DNA from 4 places in the Actinospica robiniae DSM 44927 genome. Region 1 is predicted to be linked to each of the others. Evidence: riboswitches for the same ligand, from Rfam matches in the RefSeq annotation. Region 1 holds a riboswitch; each other region holds the start of a gene.
What was found. Region 1 has a riboswitch for cyclic di-AMP ahead of ACTRO_RS22105 (LysM peptidoglycan-binding domain-containing protein). Riboswitches for the same ligand answer to the same signal wherever they lie in the genome.
Positions count from the first base shown of each region.

Region 2: another riboswitch for cyclic di-AMP. It lies ahead of ACTRO_RS34550 (hypothetical protein); the one in region 1 lies ahead of ACTRO_RS22105 (LysM peptidoglycan-binding domain-containing protein).
Region 3: another riboswitch for cyclic di-AMP. It lies ahead of ACTRO_RS00160 (transglycosylase SLT domain-containing protein); the one in region 1 lies ahead of ACTRO_RS22105 (LysM peptidoglycan-binding domain-containing protein).
Region 4: another riboswitch for cyclic di-AMP. It lies ahead of ACTRO_RS38630 (LysM peptidoglycan-binding domain-containing protein); the one in region 1 lies ahead of ACTRO_RS22105 (LysM peptidoglycan-binding domain-containing protein).

Region 1 covers NZ_KI632511.1:5,243,075-5,247,772, forward strand. The annotation lists gene ACTRO_RS22095 (MraY family glycosyltransferase) at 1-324, opposite strand, end outside; gene ACTRO_RS22100 (serine hydroxymethyltransferase) at 533-1,837, opposite strand; cyclic di-AMP (ydaO/yuaA leader) riboswitch at 2,177-2,393, shown strand; gene ACTRO_RS22105 (LysM peptidoglycan-binding domain-containing protein) at 2,403-3,089, shown strand; gene ACTRO_RS22110 (L-threonylcarbamoyladenylate synthase) at 3,160-3,801, opposite strand; gene prmC (peptide chain release factor N(5)-glutamine methyltransferase) at 3,848-4,698, opposite strand, start outside.
Region 2 covers NZ_KI632511.1:7,987,115-7,991,812, reverse strand. The annotation lists gene serB (phosphoserine phosphatase SerB) at 1-238, shown strand, start outside; gene ACTRO_RS34565 (hypothetical protein) at 290-472, opposite strand; gene ACTRO_RS34560 (MarR family winged helix-turn-helix transcriptional regulator) at 562-1,026, opposite strand; cyclic di-AMP (ydaO/yuaA leader) riboswitch at 1,215-1,364, shown strand; gene ACTRO_RS34555 (hypothetical protein) at 1,409-1,744, opposite strand; gene ACTRO_RS34550 (hypothetical protein) at 1,755-2,183, shown strand; cyclic di-AMP (ydaO/yuaA leader) riboswitch at 2,382-2,602, shown strand; gene ACTRO_RS44335 (hypothetical protein) at 2,612-3,517, shown strand; gene ACTRO_RS34540 (phosphate ABC transporter ATP-binding protein) at 3,635-4,471, opposite strand; gene ACTRO_RS34535 (class E sortase) at 4,484-4,698, opposite strand, start outside.
Region 3 covers NZ_KI632511.1:29,643-34,340, reverse strand. The annotation lists gene ACTRO_RS00170 (DUF779 domain-containing protein) at 1-31, shown strand, start outside; gene ACTRO_RS00165 (O-methyltransferase) at 107-712, opposite strand; gene ACTRO_RS00160 (transglycosylase SLT domain-containing protein) at 801-1,667, opposite strand; cyclic di-AMP (ydaO/yuaA leader) riboswitch at 1,673-1,829, opposite strand; gene ACTRO_RS00155 (alpha/beta fold hydrolase) at 2,209-3,078, shown strand; gene ACTRO_RS00150 (hypothetical protein) at 3,270-3,785, shown strand; gene ACTRO_RS00145 (serine/threonine dehydratase) at 3,908-4,698, shown strand, end outside.
Region 4 covers NZ_KI632511.1:8,977,333-8,982,030, forward strand. The annotation lists gene ACTRO_RS38615 (transketolase family protein) at 1-541, opposite strand, end outside; gene ACTRO_RS38620 (transketolase) at 598-1,251, opposite strand; gene soxR (redox-sensitive transcriptional activator SoxR) at 1,386-1,865, shown strand; cyclic di-AMP (ydaO/yuaA leader) riboswitch at 2,202-2,353, shown strand; gene ACTRO_RS38630 (LysM peptidoglycan-binding domain-containing protein) at 2,362-3,270, shown strand; gene wecB (non-hydrolyzing UDP-N-acetylglucosamine 2-epimerase) at 3,623-4,698, shown strand, end outside.

The sequences.
Region 1 (4,698 bases):
CTTGATGAAGGCGTCCACGCCCCAGCGGTCGTCCACGATGCCGATGGCGATCAGGATGGACGAACCGATCAGCAGCGCGTGCACGGTCGGGGTGCCCTGGAAGACCCAGGTCTCCATCATCGGCAGGTGGGCCGCGGCCAGCAGCGCCACCAGCATGCCGATGAACATGCCCACGCCGCCGAGGCGCGGGATCGGGGTGGTGTGCACGTCGCGCTCGCGCACCGCGGGCGCGGCGCCGAAGCGGACCGCGCCGACCCGGACGAGGCCGGTGGTGAGGTAGGTGGTGATCCAGGCGATGGTCAGCACGACCAGGTACTCGCGCATCGAGGACTGATCGCCGCCTTCCGGACCCGGGCATGTTTCGGTGGAGCTTCAGGGTAACGGCAGCAAGGCCGTCACGCAGAAACAGACGCTTGTCCGGCCCACCCGGTTTCCGGGGGGCCGGGGCGCCAGGGCGGCGCGATACGCCCAGGTCACAAGCGCGGCTCGGGGGCGGGGTCGGGGCCCGGGACGGCCGGGCGCCCGCGTCGGGTCACGAATAGAGCGGGAAGCGCTCGAGGAGAGCGGCCACCTCCTCGGCCACACCGGGCTCCGGGGCCCGCACGGCCCGGGCGATGAGACCCGCGATGAGCCGCATCTCCGGCTCGCGCATGCCCTGGGTGGTCACCGCGGCGGTGCCCACCCGGATCCCGGAGGAGAGCATCGGCTTGGCGGTGTCGTAGGGCACGCAGTTGCGGTTGAGCACGATCCGCATCCGCTCGCACCGCTGCTCGGCCTCGCGCCCGCTCACCCCGCGCCCGGCCGCGATGTGCACGCCGCGCAGGTCGAGCAACGCGAGGTGGGTGTCGGTGCCGCCGGTCACCGGGCGCATGCCCTCGCGGGCGAGCGCCTCGGCGAGCACCCGCGCGTTGGCCACGACCTGCCGGGTGTACGCGGCGAACTCGTCCGTGGCCGCCTCGCCGAAGGCCACCGCCTTGGCGGCGACCGCGTGCATCAGCGGTCCGCCCTGGGCGAACGGGAAGACCGCCCGGTCGATCGCGTCGGCGAACTCGGCCCGGCACAGGATCGCGCCGCCGCGCGGGCCGCGCAGGGTCTTGTGCGTGGCCAGGCTGACCACGTCGGCGTACGGGACCGGCGAGGGCACCGCACCGCCCGCCACAAGGCCCGCGATGTGCGCGGCGTCGACCAGCAGGTACGCGCCGACCTCGTCGGCGATCTCGCGGAACGCGGCGAAGTCGATCAGCCTCGGATAGGCCGTGGCGCCGCAGACGATCAGCCTCGGCTGGTGCGCCTTCGCCAGATCGCGCACGCGGTCGTAGTCGATCAGCTCGTCGTCCTCGCGCACGGGATAGCCGATGGACTGGAACCAGGTGCCGGAGAAGTTCCCCGGCGATCCGTGGGTCAGGTGGCCGCCGTGCGGCAGCGCCATCGCCAGGATCTTGTCGCCGGGGCGCAGCAGCGCCGCGTACACGGCCAGGTTCGCCGAGGCGCCGGAGTGCGGCTGCACGTTCGCGTGCTGGGCGCCGAACAGCGCCTTGGCGCGGTCCACGGCCAGCCGCTCGGCCCGGTCGACCTCGGCGCAGCCGCCGTAGTAGCGCCGGCCCGGGTAGCCCTCGGCGTACTTGTTGGACAGGACCGAGCCGAGGGCGGCGAGCACCGCCGGCGAGGTCGGGTTCTCGCTGGCGATCAGTTGCAGGGTGCCCCGCTGGCGTTCCACCTCGTCCAGGATCACGCCCGCGATCTGCGGATCGGTCCGGATGAGGTCGGCGAAGTCGGGGCCGTAGAAGGGAGAGGCGGACCGGGTGGAGGCCGGAGTGGGAGCAGCGACGGGAGCCATGGGCCACGCTCCTAACACGAGGGGGAGAAACCGCTGGTGCTGAGGGGGACTCCTCCACACTAAGCACGCGTCCCAGCCGAGGCACTAGGCCAAAAGTCCCGCTTCGCCGAGCGGTGGTTCACGGGGGCTCGCCCGGCGGCGCGTGCATCGTGCATTCACGCCGTCACCCTCGGCGCCCGAAAGCGTTCATGAATGACCTAACGTGAGTGTGAAATTGCGTCAGGTTATATTTCCGAAACATTCGAAACGCCTCGCACATAAGTAATCACATATTGTGGACGAATTTGAAAATATCGGAAGAAGTGCTCTACGGTCGAAGACGTCCGAAATTCCGGACCCGGGTCGAGAACGCCTAATCCTGCCCATCGGCCAGCGGATTCCAACTAAGTAAGGGGCAGGAGCGGAGGACCCGAATATCGCCGGGACGCGGACTGTATCCGCAGGTCCAAGGCTTGGGGTGAATCTTCCGGGGGGATAAATAATCTCCCGGTGGTAGGGCCACTTTCTTCCGGCCCGAATCCGACAGCTCACTTCGCAGGCGTGGGAGAGAGGAAAAGTCTTCAGCATGACCAAGCTCGCCCCCAAGTCTTTCACCCGCCGCGCCGTGGCCACCGCCGCGCTCGCCGGCGCCGCGATCGCCGTGCCGGTCGTGATGGCCTCCACCGCCTCCGCCGACTCGGTCAACTGGACCGCCATCGCCAACTGCGAGTCCGGCGGCGACTGGTCCATCGACACCGGCAACGGGTTCTACGGCGGCCTGCAGTTCAGCGAGTCGACCTGGCTCGCCTACGGCGGCGGCCAGTACGCGCAGTACGCCAACGACGCCAGCGAGTCCCAGCAGATCGCCGTGGCCGAGAAGGTCCTGGCCGGCCAGGGCATCGGCGCGTGGCCGGTCTGCGGCGCGTACGCCGGCAGCTCGACCACCTACAGCGGTACCAACACCTCCGGTTCCGGCTCGTCCTCGTCCTCGTCCTCCGCGGACAAGAGCAGCGGCTCGAACTCGTCCGGCTCCGGCTCCTCGAGCTCGTCGAAGAGCTCGAGCGACTCCGGCTCCTCGAGCTACCAGGGCAAGCACCGCGCCAAGTCCTCGTCCGCCTCGGGCAGCTACACCGTCAAGGCCGGCGACACCCTCTCGGGCATCGCCCAGAAGGAGGGCGTCTCCGACTGGCACACGCTCTACCAGGACAACGAGTCCGTCGTGGGCTCGAACCCGGACCTGATCTACCCGGGCCAGGTGCTCCAGCTCGGCTGAACCCCGGGCGCATGAGAGAAGGGGTCCTGCCCGGGTGCGTGCCCCGGGCAGGACCCCTTCTCCTGCGTTCTCAGCGGGTGAGGTTGCTCGCGACCTTGGCGATCTCGTCGAAGGTGAGCGCGCCCTCGCGCAGCAGCCGCGGCGCGTCGCCGGTCAGGTCCACGATCGTGGACGGGACGCTGTCGACGGTCTGACCGCCGTCGAGGTAGATCTCCACCAGAGTGCCGAACTGGTCCTGCGCCTCGGATGCGGTGGTGGCCGGAGCGTGGCCGGACTTGTTCGCCGAGGAGACCCCGAGCGGGCCGGTGGCCGTCAGCAGCTCGATCGCGACCGGGTGCAGCGGCATCCGCAGCGCGACCGTGCCGCGGGCGTCGCCGAGGTCCCACTGCAGCGAGGGCTGGTGTCGGGCCACGATCGTCAGCGCGCCCGGCCAGAACGCGTCGACCAGGTCCCAGCCCTTCTCCGAGAACCGGGAGACCAGGCCGTGCAGTGTGCTCGGCGCGCCGACCATCACCGGGACCGGCATGTCCCGGCCCCGGCCCTTGGCCGCGATCAGCGCCTCGATGCCGGAGCTGGAGAAGGCGTCCGCGCCGATCCCGTAGACGGTGTCGGTCGGCAGCACGATCAGATCGCCCCGGCGGACGGTCGCGCCGGCCTCGCGCAGGCCGGTCGCGCGCTGATCCGGATCAGCGCAGTCGTAGCGGCGGCTCACGGTTATCAACCTCCATGCTGACGGGCGGAGTGTTCAGGTGCTGATGCTAGGGCCTGAGCCCGTCCTTGCGGGCGGTGAAGAACCGGGGACGGCCGGTCAGGTCGCGGTGGTCGCCCGCCTCCACCCAGCCCAGCTCCTCCAGGAAGATGCGCTGCACCGAGCCGCCCTGCTGGTCCGAGTGCTCCACCGCCAGCCAGCGGCCCGGCCGCAGCAGCCGGTGCGCGGTGCGCTCGAGCGCGCGGATCATGTCCAGGCCGTCCTCGCCGGAGAACAGGGCGAGTTCGGGGTCGTAGTCGCGCGCCTCGGTGGCCACGTACTCCCACTCGGTCAGCGGGATGTACGGCGGGTTCGAGATGACCAGGTCCACCTGGCCGTTGAGCTCGGGCAGCGCGGTGCGGGCGTCCGCCTGATGCAGCGTCACCCGGCTGCCCTCGACGTTGCGCCGGGTCCACTCGAGCGCCTCGTCCGAGAGCTCGACCGCGTGCACCTGCGCCCGCGGCACCTCCTGGGCTATGGCCAGCGCGATCGCGCCGGAGCCGGCGCACAGGTCCACGATCAGCGGCTCGGCGATGTCGAGCTCGCGCAGCCGGTCGATCGCCCAGCCGACCATGACCTCGGTCTCCGGCCGGGGCACGAACACGCCGGGGCCCACGGCCAGCTCGAGGTAGCGGAAGTAGGCGCGGCCGGTGATGTGCTGCAGCGGCTCGCGGTTCTCCCTGCGGGCCACCGCCTCCCAGTAGCGCGCGTCGAACTCGCGGTCGGGCACGGTGTGCAGCCGGCCGCGGGTGACCCCGTGGATCCAGCCGGCAAGCTCCTCCGCGTCCGCGCGCGGCGAACCCACCCCGGCCTCGGCCAGCCGGGCGGCCGCGAGCGCGACCTCCGTCAGCAGCAGGTTAA
Region 2 (4,698 bases), 2.7 Mb from region 1:
CTCGGCGGCCGGCGTGCCGCTGAGCGAGACGGTCGCCATCGGCGACGGGGCGAACGACCTGGACATGCTGGCCGCGGCCGGACTCGGGGTGGCGTTCAACGCCAAGCCGGTGGTGCGCGAGCAGGCGGACACGGCGGTGAACGTGCCGTTCCTGGACACGATCCTGTTCCTGCTGGGCATTCCCGGCGAGGAGATCGCGGAGCTGACGGAGGCCGGCCAGGTCAAGGCGCCGCAGTAGGCCGATCCGGGCCGGCGGGGCATCGGGCCGGCGGCCGGCCCGGCGGCGCGGTCAGCCGTGGTGCGAGGCCCAGATCGCCAGGAGCGTCAGCGCGCCGAACATGACCAGCATGGCCACGCTGACGTAGAGCGCCTGCTTGTGGCCGGCGGCACGGGTGGTCTCGCGCCACTCGCGCGGCGGCCACTCCTCGACGGGTTCCTCGGCGCCGGCCGCGTTCTGTTCCTGCACGTCCATGCCGCCATCCTGCCACCGGTTCCCGGCCGGGGCGTGGCCGGGGTGGCCGACGGCGCGGCGCGGGCGCGCCACGGCGCGCCGGCGGCGTATCAGGACTCTCGTTCGGCCAGGTGCTCGAGCACCGGCAGCGCCCGGCGCAGCACGTCCAGCTCGACCGGGCCGAGCTGGGCGATGCCCGCGGCCAGCACGGCCGAGCGCTCGGTGCGCAGCGCCTCGAGGAAGCCGCGGCCCTGGTCGGTGATGCTCAGCAGGTAGGAGCGCCCGTCCTGCGGGTCCCCGGCCCGGTGCAGCAGCCCGGCCTCGACCAGCCCGGCCACGGTGCGGGTCATCGAGGGCGCGGCCACCCGCTCCCGGGCGGCGAGCTCGCCGAGCCGGATCGGCCCGAGCTTCTCCACCGCGACCAGCGCCGAGGTCTGGGAGAACGTCAGATCTCCGGCGGTGTGCTGGACCATGCGCCGGTGCAGCCGGCCGATGGCCACGCGCAGCCGGGCGATCTCCTGGGGGTCGGCCTGGCTCTGGCCGCGGTCCGGGGCTCCGGTCGGTTCGGCGTTCACGACACCCAGGTTAACGGGCGGTGGCGCACGGCCGCGGCCCGACCTGCCGCCGGATCGCGCGCCGGTAAGGCGTATCTCACGCCGAGTCAAAGCAGTGGCAAGGCTGAGACGAAACGGTGACATGGGGCCGTTCGATCTGTTAGGTTCTGGGGCCAACACATCCGGCGGATGTCGCGACCGTGCGACACCGGATGTGACCGCCGAGTCCACGCGAGTGGAGCCGGGGACCCACTTCGGTGCTCCCCGCCGCGGGGTGAATCGCTCCGGAACCGGAGCGTAGGGCGTCTCTTTCCGCCCGAACCCGTCAGCTAACCCGGTAGGCGGACGAGGGAGAGGGCCGTAAGCGGACCGTGGGCAGTCACAGCAAGTCGAAGCACGGGAGTCAGAGTCCGATCACTCGCTCCGACCCGAACGGGTCGTGGATGCGCAAGTACCCGGCGATCACGGTCGCGGCCCTGGCGGGCACGGTGGTCGGCGGACCGGGCGGCGTGGCGGCGGCGATGGCGCTGGGCGAGGCGTCCCCGGCGACCACTCCCAATCCGGCCATGGCGGACCTGGTGCCGGCCCAGCAGGCGAGCAGCGCGCCGACCGCGGTCGCCTCGCCCAGCGTCAGCGCGTCCAGCGTGAAGACCTCGGCCAGCGCGAGCGCCTCCGCTTCGGCCAGCGCGACGCCGACCCACACCAAGACCAGCCCGTACGCCTCAGTGTCCTGGGGCACCCTGGAGCCGGTGGCCTTCTACGGAACGCAGAACACGTTCACCCCGAGCGCGGACCAGTGGGAGAACGCGAAGACGATAGTCGCGACGGTGGAAAAGCGCGGGATGCACGCGTACGCCGCCGTGGTGGCCGTGGCCACCGCGATCCAGGAGTCGCGGCTGATCAACCTGACCACCGCCACCAACGCGGACTCGCTCGGCCTCTTCCAGCAGCGTCCCTCGCAGGGCTGGGGCACCACCTCCCAGCTGACCACCCCGACGTACGCGGCCAACGCCTTCCTCGCCGCGCTCGACAAGGACGCGCCGGACTACATGAGCATCTACCTGTGGGAGGCGGCCCAGGACGTGCAGCGCTCCGGGTATCCGACCGCCTACGCACAGTGGCAGTCGCAGGCCACGACCATGGTCTACGACATCATGAACGGCAAGGCCCCGGCCTGACCGACGGCCCGGATTCGCCCGTCGGCACTCGGTTTTCTCGGCAGAGCGTGACTCTTCAGTCACGCTCTGCCGTATTTTGGGCGATTTGTGACAACTGCCGGAAACGCCGCTATGGTCGATGTTGTACATCCGGCCGACGCCGTGGAATCCGAACCGCGCACCGGACGTACCCGCCGAGTCCGACAGGGCGGAGCAGCGGTCACCGAACCGCCGCATCCGTTCCCGGAGCCGGGGACCCAATCTCCGTGGCGCACCGTGCGCCCGGTCCCCCGGGGTGAATCGGCCCTCACATCAGACGAAACTCACGGACGGCGACCCTAGCCGTGCGCTGAGTGACGCCTCGATCGGGGCCGTAGGGCGCAAACTCACCTTCCGCCCGAACCCGTCAGCTAACCCGGTAGGCGGCCGAAGGAGAGGCTTCGTTCATCGTGTCTTCGAACACCCCCCGTGCGTTCACGCGCGACCTGATCTCCCGTATCCCCTTCCGTACCGCCTACCAGAGCGGCAGCTCCGCCCTGGCCAAGGGCTACCAGTCCGGTAGCGCCGCGGTCGCCAAGGGCTACCAGTCCGGTAGTGCCGCGGCCACTAAGGGCTACCAGTCCGGTAGCGCCATGGTCGAGAAGCACAAGCCCGCCGCGACCAAGCGCTTCCCCGCCGCGGCCCTGGCCGTCGCCGCCGTCGGCGTCGCGATCGTGCCGCTGGCCACCTCCGGCGCGGGCGACGCGCAGGCCGCCGCCGCGACCAGCCCGGCCGCCGTGACCTCCACCGTCCAGCCCGGCGCGACCGCCTCGAAGGCGGCCCAGGCTCCGGCGCAGGCCCCGGCGCAGACCGAGACGCAGAGCAGCACGCGGTCCTCGACCGAGTCGACCAAGACGACGCCGTCGAACCCCTACGCGAGCGTCTCGATGGGGGACATATCCCCGACGTCGGAGCAGGGCTCCCAGAGCCACATCAGCCTGACCTCCGCGCAGTGGGAGAACGCCACCACGATCGTGCACGCGGCCGAGAACATGAACCTCTCGCCGTACGCGTCGACCATCGCCGTGGCCACCGCCATGCAGGAGTCGAAGCTGCACAACCTGAACGTAGCGGTCGACCACGACTCGCTGGGCCTGTTCCAGCAGCGTCCGTCCACCGGCTGGGGCTCGCCGTCCGAGCTGACCACGCCGACGTACGCGGCCAAGGCGTTCCTCAAGAGCCTGCCGTCGAACTACCAGGACATGTCGCTGCACACCGCCGCTCAGGACGTCCAGCGCTCCTTCAACGGCTCGCTGTACTCGCAGTGGCAGGACCAGGCCAAGCACATCGTGTACACGATCATGCACTCTTCGTGATCAGTTGACGATTGCTTCCGAGCCGCACAGCGCCGTGCGCGCAGCCTCCCCGGGTCCGTCCGACGTCGGACGGACCCGGGGAGGCCTTTTTCGTGCGCCGGGCAGCCCGGCGCGGGCTCAGCCGAAGCGGCCGTGGATGTAGTCGGCGGTGCGCGGGTCGGCCGGGTCGCCGAAGATCCGCTCGGTCGGGCCGGCCTCGACCACGCGGCCGGGCTGGTCCTCCCCGGCCAGGAAGAACGCGCAGTTGCGGCTGACCCGGGCCGCCTGCTGCATGTTGTGCGTCACGATGACGATGGTGACCTGGCCGTCGAGCTCGGCGATCGTCTCCTCGATCCGCCTGGTCGAGGTCGGGTCCAGCGCCGAGCACGGCTCGTCCATCAACAGCACGTCCGGGGCCACGGCGAGGGACCGGGCGATGCACAGCCGCTGCTGCTGACCGCCGGACAGGGCGCCTCCCGGGGTGCGCAGGCGCCGCTGCACCTCGTTCCACAGCCCGGCCCGCCGCAGCGCGTCCTCGACCACCGCGTCCCGGTCCCCGACCTTGATCCCGGCCAGCTTGAGGCCGCTGGCCACGTTCTCGTAGATCGTCATGGCCGGGAACGGGTTGGGCTTCTGGAACACCATTCCAATGCGTTTGCGCACGTCGGCGGGCCGGGCAGCCCGGTCGTAGACGTCCTCGCCGCCGAGAAGGACCTCCCCGGCCAGCGCGGCGCCGCGCACCATCTCGTGCATCCGGTTGAGAACCCGCAGGTAGGTGGACTTTCCGCAGCCCGAGGGGCCGATCAGCGCGGTGACCCGGCCGGGTTCCATGCTCAGCGACACCCGCTCGAGCACCTTGTGGTCGCCGAACCAGGCCGAGACCGCGCGGGTCTCGAGTCCGGCCGGGGCCGGGCCCTCGGCGAAGGCCGGTGCGGGCGCGGGGGCCGGCAGCGCCGTCTCATTCAGAGTGCTCATTCTCCCCATTCCTCAGTAGAGGTTCGGCAACAGCAGCGAGAGGTTCTCGTACACGGCCCACGCCAGCGCGAACGCCGCCGGCGCCGCGCACAGCAGAGCGGGCCAGCGCGACCAGCGGCGGGCCGCGAAGACGCCGCCGAGCAGCACCAGGACCAGCGCTTGGGCCCAGAACACGGCCGGCACGACGGCGTCGGCGTCTCCGGCGAGCGCGTACTCCCGCGGCGCGG
Region 3 (4,698 bases), 5.2 Mb from region 1:
CGACGCCGAGGAGGCGGCACTGGCCGAGTGAGGGCGGACGCGGCGGGACGGCGCCGGCTCGGCGCGCCGGCCCGCCGCGGTCTCGCGGGCACAGTGAGCCGGTTACTCAGCCCACATAGGTGGCGAGCAGGGCCGACCACTCGGGCGTCACGCGGACCTGCGTCGCGCGTAGCCGGGGGTGGGCCAGCCAGTGCAGCCGAGGCAGGTCGACGGCCTCGCCGAACCGCGGCGGCCAGCTGGTGAGCGGGCTGAAGTCGTCCATCACGATCAGCCCGCCCGGCGCCAGCCACTGCGCCGGATCGATCGGCCCGTCGTCCGGTCCCTTGCCCTGGCCGCCGCCGTCGAGCACGAGCAGATCGAAGGGTCCGTACTTGCGCAGCCGGCTCACGTCGCCTTGGACGACCTCGACGTTGGGCCGGGCGTCGAAGAGCTCTGCGGCCAGTGCGGCGCGCTCCGGATCCCGTTCCACGCTGACCACCTGGGCATCCTGATGCGCTCCGGCGGAAAGCCAGGCCAGCCCGACCCCGCAGCCGGTGCCGGTCTCGCCGATCCGGCCGGCCCCGACGCCGCGGGCGAGCACCCGCAGCAGCTCGCCGTGCTCCGGCAGGCAGCTGTAGTCGAAGCCCTGCCCGCGGGCGAGGCGCACCGCCGCGGGCACCAGCCCGGGCAGGTCTTCGAGCCCTGAGTATGCCGCTGTTCCATCGACTGTCACAGAGTTCTACGATACACGGCGGAACCCCGCGCACCCGGGAAGGGATGCGCGGGGTTCGGTGTCGCGGACCGGCTGTGCGGGTGTCGGCTTAGTAGCCGGACCAGCAGGAGCCGCCGCAGCGCTCGGCCACCACGTTGTCCAGGCCGCCGTAGGTGTCCTGGGCGTAGATGACCGCCGCGATGATGTTGTCGACCGGGTTCCAGATGTCGTCGTAGCCGGAGAGCGCGTAGGCGTCGAAGGTCGGCTGGATGACCTGCATGAGGCCGATCGACGGGGTGCCGGCGGCGGCGTTGGAGTCCCAGTCGTTCTCCGCGTTCGGGTTGCCGGAGGACTCGTTCATCGCGGTCTGGTAGATCGCGTTGTAGGTCACCGAGTAGCCGTGCGCGCTCAGGATCGAGATCGCCTGGTTGATCCAGCCGTCGAGGTCGTCGGCGTAGCCGGAGGACGAGGACGAGCTGCTGCTCGACGAGGAGCTCGAGCTCGCGGAAGAGCTGCTCGAGGAGCTGGAGGAGGAGCTCGAGGACGAGGAGGCGGACGCCTTCGAGCCGCTGGGCAGCGCGATCTTCCAGCCGATCTCGATCAGGTCGGGGTCGGTCAGCTTGCCGCCGTCGGACTGGGCCTTGCCCTTGTTGAGCTTGTAGATCTGCGGGTAGTCGTAGCCGTCGCCGAGGGCGGCCTTGGCTATACCGAAGAGCGTGTCGCCCGCGACGACGGTGTGGACCTGCTGCTTCGTGGAGCTGCTGGACTTGGAGCCGGTGCTGTCCGAGACGGCGACCGCGTGCACGGTGACCGAGTGCGCGGTCGTGGCCTGCGGAACCGTGGCGGTGGCCGGAGCGGCGGTCGCCGCCGAGGCGATGCCGGGCAGCGCCGCCGTCCCGAACGTGGCCGCGCAGAGAGTGAGGGCGCGGGCACGATTCCGGACGAAGGAGAGCCTGGGCTTGCGGTGCGATGACATGCGTGCTCTTTCCTCTTCGCCCGCCTACCGGGTTAGCTGACGGGTTCGGGCGTAAGAGGTCGCCCTACCGCGCCGGCACGGCGCGGATTCACCCCAAGGGGATTGGGTCCCCGGCTCCGCGAGGGCACGTCAAGGCCGGTGCGGATTCGGCGGTTGCGCTGCCGGTCGAGTATTTACGCGACTTGACAGCAGCGACTGAATGGAACCTTAGAGGCAATGCGCTCCGATATGCGAGCCAGGGCAGTAACTGCTTAATAACGATGCGGTCTGTGAGGGGAAGAGATGGAAAGGGTGATGTGGCCGGTGTGGGTTCCGGTGTCCCTTATGGGGTTCCGCCTCATCGTCTGTTGGTAAGATACTGGTGAATAAGTCATGGTATTCACTGCTAAAACGGGCGAAACGGACATCGTTCGAGTCCCCTTCGGATTGTTCAGGATCTTTTTAAAGCGGCCCGCCCGCCCTTACTCCCGGAGCTCCGGTGTCGTATCGTCGATGGCGCAGTGGCTCGGCTGCAGTCGGTAGCGGCGGCGAGGAAGTTCTCATGTCCGACACTCAAGGTGACCGCCTCGCGACGGGCGGCTGGCACCGGCGGGCCGTCGAGGTCGGCGGCCTCACCTTCGATCTCGCCGAGCAGGGCCCGGCCGACGGTCGGCCGGTGCTGCTGCTGCACGGCTTCCCGCAGACGCACCGGGCCTACGACGCGTTGGCCGCCGTGCTCGCCGCGGACGGCGCGAACCTGCGCCTGATCGCCCTCGACCAGCGCGGCTACTCGCCGGGCGCGCGGCCCGCGGACCCCGGCGCCTATACACTGCCCGAACTGGCCGGAGACGCGGCCGGGATCCTCGAGGCGCTGCACCTGAGCGCGGTCGACGTCGTCGGCCACGACTGGGGCTCGCTGGTCGGCTGGTTCCTCGCCGCGCACTACCCCGACCGCGTGCGCACCTTCACCGCCGTCTCCGTGCCGCACCCGGCCGCCTTCGCCGCCGCGCTCGCCGCGAGCGCCCAGCAGCGCCGCATGTCGTCTTACGTCTCGCTCTTCCGCGACCCGGCGAAGGCGGCGCGCGTGCTCCTCGAGGACGACGCCCGCCGGCTGCGCGCGCTCTACCGTCCGCTCGACGACCGCGCCGCGGCGCCGCACCTCGCGGCGCTCAGCGACCCCGTGGCGCTGACCGCCGCGTTGAGCTGGTATCAGGCCACGAAGTTCGGCGAGGGCGCGCACACCCCGACCGTGGACGTCCCGGTCACCTACGTCTGGTCCACCGCCGACGCCGCGATCTCCCGGGACGCGGCCGAACGCTGCGTCGAGCACGTGGCCGGGCCGTACCGCTTCGTCGAGCTCGAGGGGATCAGCCACTGGATCCCGGACGAGGCCCCCGAGGCCCTGGCCGCCGCTCTGCCGTTCCCCGCCTGAGCCGGCCGCCGCCGTCGGCGCCTCGCCCCACCCGTAGCACGCGTGCCCCAGGCATCTTCCGTCGCCGCCACCTCCCGCACCGCCCCAGAATTCCCGGAACATCCATCTCGTCGCAGAGCATTGCGATCTGGTCGGCTTCGCCCCGATAGTGAATACGCAATCGCTCTCCCACAGCGAGAAAGGATGTCAGTATGGTGCTGCTCCATAAGCTCCACCCCATCGCGGCGATGGCCGCCGCGTCGGGGGCCGCCATGGCGCTGTCCCTGGTGGCCGGCTGCCCCAGCGCGGAGGCCGCCGCCGCCCCCGCCGACGGTTCCGCCGTATGCGCGGCGAGCTTCCCGATCGCCCTCAACGGCTTCGCCTTCACCCCCGCCACGGTCGTGCCCGGCGGCTCCGCCACCGCCGACCTGATCACCACGAACTGCAGCAACGCCGCCGTCGACACCACCGAGATGTGGTCCGGCCAGTGGCTCCCGCTCAGCTCCTCGGGCGCCCTGCCCACCGGCTGCCCCATCATCGACCCGCTGCTGCGCGCGGTCGACTACCGGGCCGGCCAAGAGGTGGCCGAGAACACCGTCTACACCGTACCGACCGGCTGCCACGCCGCGGAGCTGCAGGTCACCGTGCGCATCACCGGCTCGAACGGCGCGCTCGGCCTGACCGCGACCGCGGTGCTCGACATCGTCCAGATCACCCCGGGCAGCTGAGCGCCGCCGGTGATCCGCAACGCGCGAGCCTGAGCGAGTAGCGTGGAGCGGTATCCGCCCGGCCGGCCGGGCGGATACCCTCCGCCATCCGCCCGAGCAGCACCCGAGGAGGGCTCGCCGCCATGGCCGACCGCTCCACCGCGCCGTCTCTCATCGGCCCCGCCGACGTCGCGGCCGCCGCCGACCGCGTCTCCGGCCGCATCCGCCCGGTCACCCTCGCGCCCGCCGACCCCGGATCGTCCGGCACCGAGGGCGCGCACGTGACGTTCGCTCTCGAATACCTCCAGCACACCGGCAGCTTCAAAGCCCGCGGCGCCGCGAACCTGGCCGCCGCGCATCAGCAGGCCGGCACGCTGCCGGAAGTCGGCGTGGCCATCGCCTCGGGCGGGAACGCCGGCCTCGCGTGCGCCTGGGCCGCCCGGGCCACCGGCACCCGCGCCACCGTCTTCGTCCCGCTGAGCGCCCCGGCCGTCAAGGTGGAAAAGCTACGGGGTTACGGCGCCGATGTGCACCAGGTCGGATCAGAGTACGCCGACGCCCTCGCCGCCTCGCGCACCTTCGCGGCGGCGTCGGGCGCGCTGCTCTCCCACGCCTATGACAATCCCCTGATCGCGGCCGGAGCCGGCACGCTGGCCGCCGAGATCCTGGCCGCCTCGCCGCGGAAAGTGGACACCATCGTCGTCGCGGTCGGCGGGGGAGGGCTGTTCGCCGGTGTGGCCGCGGCCGTGTCCGGTACCGGGATCCGCACCGTCGCGGTCGAACCGGAGAACTGCCGCGCCCTCAACGCCGCCCTGGCCGCCGCGGGCCCCGTCGACGTAGCGGTGGAATCAGTGGCCGCAGACGCACTCGGTGCGCGCCGCACATCGCAGATGGCTTATGAACTCGCGCGCGGCGAGCACGTCAGCAGTGTCCT
Region 4 (4,698 bases), 3.7 Mb from region 1:
CGCGCTTGACCACGGCCATCCGGCCCGGTTCGACCGGCCGCGGCGCGCGGTTGGTCTCGCCGGACAGCCGCAGGTAGACGCGTCCCGTCCCGGCCGCGGCGTCGCGCAGCAGGACCTCCGTCTCGTCCGGGTGGCCGGGGACGTGCACGGTCCAGCCCTCCAGGGTGTCGAGCAGCGCGACGTCGGCCGGCGACTGGTGGGTGCGCCCCATGTACGCCATGTCGTAGGACGCGCCGTAGCTGACCAGCACCGCGCCCACGTCCTGGTGGCCGAGGTCCAGCTTGACCTGCTCGAACGGGCGCTCGATGAGGAACGAGGGGAAGGTGTGCGCGATCGGGCGCAGGCCGGCCAGGGCCAGCCCGCCGGCCACCCCGACGAGCAGCTGCTCCCTGATCCCGACGTTCAGCACCCGGTCCGGGTGCTTGGCCTTGGCCGGGTCGAACTGTGTGGCGGTGATGTCGGCCAGCACGACGGCGAGCCCGGGGTCGGCGTCGAGCAGGGCGGTGGTGGTGCTGACGAAGCGCTCCCGCATGGTGTCCACGATCGGTTCTCCAGTTTGTCAGTGTGCGAATAAAGTGGTAGAGGTATCGGGTGGTACTACGCGTCCTTGGGTTCGACCACCGCGATCACCGCGCGCGGGCGGCCGGGGTGGGGTGCGGTGAAGGCGGCCTCCAGCGCGTCGTGGTCCCGGCCGCTCACGGTCACGGTGGACCAGCCCTCGCGCTCGAACCGGGTGGCGATGCCGCCGGACCACCCGTGCGTGGCCGACTGGTTGTCGATGACGACGGCGGTCAGTCTCTCCAGGCCCACGGCCCCGGCGTAGGCGATGGCCTCGTGGTTCGAGCCCTCGTCGAGTTCCGCGTCGCCGAGCAGCGTGACCACGCGCTGCGTGGCCAGTCCGCGCGCCCGCAGTCCCAGCGCCGTGCCCACGGCCAGCCCGAGCCCGTGCCCGAGCGAGCCGCTGCCGATCTCCACGCCGGGCACCAGCACCCGGTCCGGGTGGTGGCCGAGCGGGGAGTCGAAGGAGCCGAAGCTCCGCAGCCACTCCTCGGGGATGAAGCCGAGCGCGGCCAGCACGGCGTAGTAGGCCACCGGGCCGTGGCCCTTCGAGAGCAGGAAGCGGTCGCGCAGCGGGTTGTCCGGGTCGCCCGGGTCCAGTCCCTTGAGCACGCGGGTGTAGAGCACCCACAGCACGTCGAGGGTGGAGGTCGCCGCCGGCCCGTGCTTCTCGTCGCCGGTCATCAGCGCCATCAGCCGGCGCGGCTCGTCGAGCCGGGCGCCGGAGCCGATCGCGTCCGCGATCGCAGTGTTCGAGTTCGTGTTCTCCATGCCCCCAAGCCTGCAACTTCAAGTCAGCTTGAAGTCAAGCGATAGGATCCGCGTTCATGCCCGTGCTGGAATCGCGCCTGACCATCGGCGAACTCGCCCGCCGCGCCGGGGTGGCCACCTCCGCGCTGCGCTACTACGAGCAGGTCGGGCTGATCGTCTCCGAGCGCACCGCCGGCGGCCAGCGCCGCTACGCCAGGGCCATGCTCCGGCGGGTCGCCTTCATCCGGGCCGCGCAGCAGGTGGGCCTGACCCTGGACGAGGTGGGCGCGTCGCTCGCCCGCCTCCCGGCCGAGCGCGCGCCGAACAAGGCCGACTGGAACTCCGTCTCGCACACCTGGGTGGCCCGGATCGACGACCGCATCGCAGAGCTCGAAGGGCTGCGGGACCGGCTCACCGGCTGCGTCGGCTGCGGCTGCCTCTCCCTGCGCACCTGCCGCCTCTACAACCCGGGCGACACCGCCGCCACCCACGGCGCCGGCGCCCGGTGGCTGCTCGGCGACACCCCGCCGGACGGGGCCGGGATCGCCGCCGAGTAGCCGGTGCGGCACTTTACGTCATTAGGTGAATGACTAAGCCGTTTTCCTCACCTTCCGCATCGACCGCGTCACTATTCTGATGTACGCAGCGTAGTTCAATGGTCGCGCTGTGTCTGAAAAATACTGCACGGGACGCGATGATAACGTCACTCCGCGTGATCGACGCTGCGTATCCGGTTATCGAAATGCCATCTGACCTGGCCGTTCGCACGGTATGCCACGAAATCATAGCGCTTCGTGTCGTTACCTGTTTTTCTCGCCAAATGGTCATTTGCCCGGTTTGCATGTGCTTAAGTTGATCCAGGCGTTGCTGAACAGCCAAGGAAATCCATGGCGGCAGCGCCTCCGCCGAATCCGTTGCGGAGCGTAGAACTCCGCGGAGCCGGGGACCCATGTCCCCCGGGGTGAATCCGTGCCCACGGCACGGTAGGGCGACCTCTTACGCCCGAACCCGTCAGCTAACCCGGCAGGCGGCCTGAAGAGGAAGAGCGAAGTCTTGACGTTCCACCGTCTGTCCCTGTCCGCCCCTGCCCGCAAGCGTGTCCGGACCGTCACCCTGAGTGCCGCCGTGATCGCCGGCGTGGCGATGCCGACGCTGGCCCAGGCTGCGACGATCGGTTCGACCCACACTCCGACGCAGCAGACCGCGCAGGCCGCCTCCGGCACCACGGCCACCGCGACCAACGTGTCCGACTCGACCCCCACCTCGAGCGACACCACCCGCTACACCGTCGTCGCCGGCGACACCCTGTTCGGCATAGCCAAGAGCAAGCTCGGTAACGGCGACGACTACCACAAGCTCTGGAACCTGAACAAGGACCGCACCGAGTCCGACGGCGCCAAGTTCACCAACGAGGACCTCATCCAGATCGGCTGGACCATCCTGGTCCCGTCCGGCAGCGCGTCCTCCACCTCGAGCGACTCCGCGACCACCGCCACCACCTCCTCGTCGGCGGGTTCGGACCAGTCCTCGACCGGCTCCAGCGCCTCGAGCAACTCGTCCGCCAAGGCGTCTTCGAGCACCAGCTCGTCCTCGAGCACGGACTCGACCACCACCTACGCGGACAACCTGGACGGCTGGATCAACCAGGCCATCTCGATCCTGAACGCGCACGGCTACTCGGTGTCCTACAACGCGATCTACCAGACCGCGATGAACGAGTCCTCCGGCAACCCGAGCGCCGAGAACGGCTGGGACTCCAACGCCGCCGCCGGCACCCCGTCGATCGGCCTCATGCAGATGATCCAGCCGACCTTCGACGCCTACGCGCTCTCCGGCTACAACGACATCTACAACCCGGTCGACAACATCATCTCCGCGGTCATCTACGCGCAGGCCACCTACGGCGGCCTGGACAACGTCGTCGCCGCCCGCTGCGGCGGTTCGTGCTGGTACGGCTACTAAGCCGACCAGTCCGGCTTGACCTGACACCGGCCGCACCGGCCCGACCGCACCCGCGACGCTCCCCGAGCGCCGCGGGTGCGGTCTTTCGCGTGCGCGCTCACTCCGGCGGCCGATTCCTCACATGATTCAGTGATCACAATTGCGCTCGCCGGACGGGCTGACGCGGCCAGGTTGGCCCGGCCGGCGGCCTCCGCGTGCGAGTATGCGGGCGAAACCCGAAGCAGGGCCTCGTCGCCACAAGGCCCGTCCCGCGGCCGCGTCCCGTGCGCGGCCGCGGGTTGCCCGCGGACGCCGCGCTCGCCGGCCTGCGTCCGCTCCCCGCACCCGCACCGCCGCGTCCGACGGAGAGGCCGTGTACGATCCCTGCGCATCCATCCTCAACGGCTCGGTCGCCTTCGTCCTCGGCACCCGGCGCGAGATCGTCAAACTCGCCCCGCTGACCGGACTGTTCGCCGACGCCGCCCGGGTCATCCACACCGGCCAGCACTACGACGCGCGCCTGGACGAGGTCTTCTTCACCGACTGCGGCATGCGCCGGCCCGACGTCACCCTCGGCGTGGGCGGGATGTCCCGGGCCGGGCAGGTGGCGGCGGCGGTGGCGAACCTGGACACGCTCTTCGCCGCCGCGCGGCCGGCCGCCGTGGTGGTCCAGGGCGACACCAACTCCGCGCTGGCCGGGGCACTGGCCGCGAACGCCTACGGCATCCCGCTGGTGCACGTGGAGGCCGGGCTGCGCAGCCACGACCGGCGGATGCCGGAGGAGAACAACCGAACCCTGATCGACCACGTCTCCGACCTGTTGTGCGCCCCCACCCGCGGCAACGTGGAGAACCTGGTGGCCGAACGGCTCGACCCGCAGCTGGTCGAGCTGACCGGGAACACCGTGGTCGAGGCGCTGCGCCAGTCCCTGCCCGGACCCGAGGCGCGGGCCAAGGTGCTGGCCGAGGTGGGTGTGCAGGCCGGCCGGTACGTGCTCGCCACCATCCACCGCCCGGAGAACACCGACGACCCGCGCGTGCTCGGCGCGATCGTCGCCGAGCTCGAGGCGATCGGCGCGGCCGGGCGGCCGGTGCTCTTCCCGGTGCACCCGCGCACCCGGGCCGCCCTGACCCGGGTCACCGGCGGGCGGCTGGCCGAGGGGCTCTCCGCCTGCGACCCGCTCGGCTACCGCGAGTTCCTCGCCCTGGTGGCCGAATGCGCGCTGGTGGTCTCCGACTCCGGCGGTATCCAGGAGGAGACGACCGTGCTCGGCCGCCCGCTCGTGCTGGTGCGCCGCAGCACCGAACGGCCCGAGGCCCTGGCCGACTTCGCGTGCCTGGCCGAACCCGGCCCGGCGATCAGCCTCGCCGCCTTCACCCTGCTGGCCGACGTCGAGTCCGTCCACGCCCGGCTCAGTGTGCTGCCTTCGCCGTTCGGCGACGGCCGGGC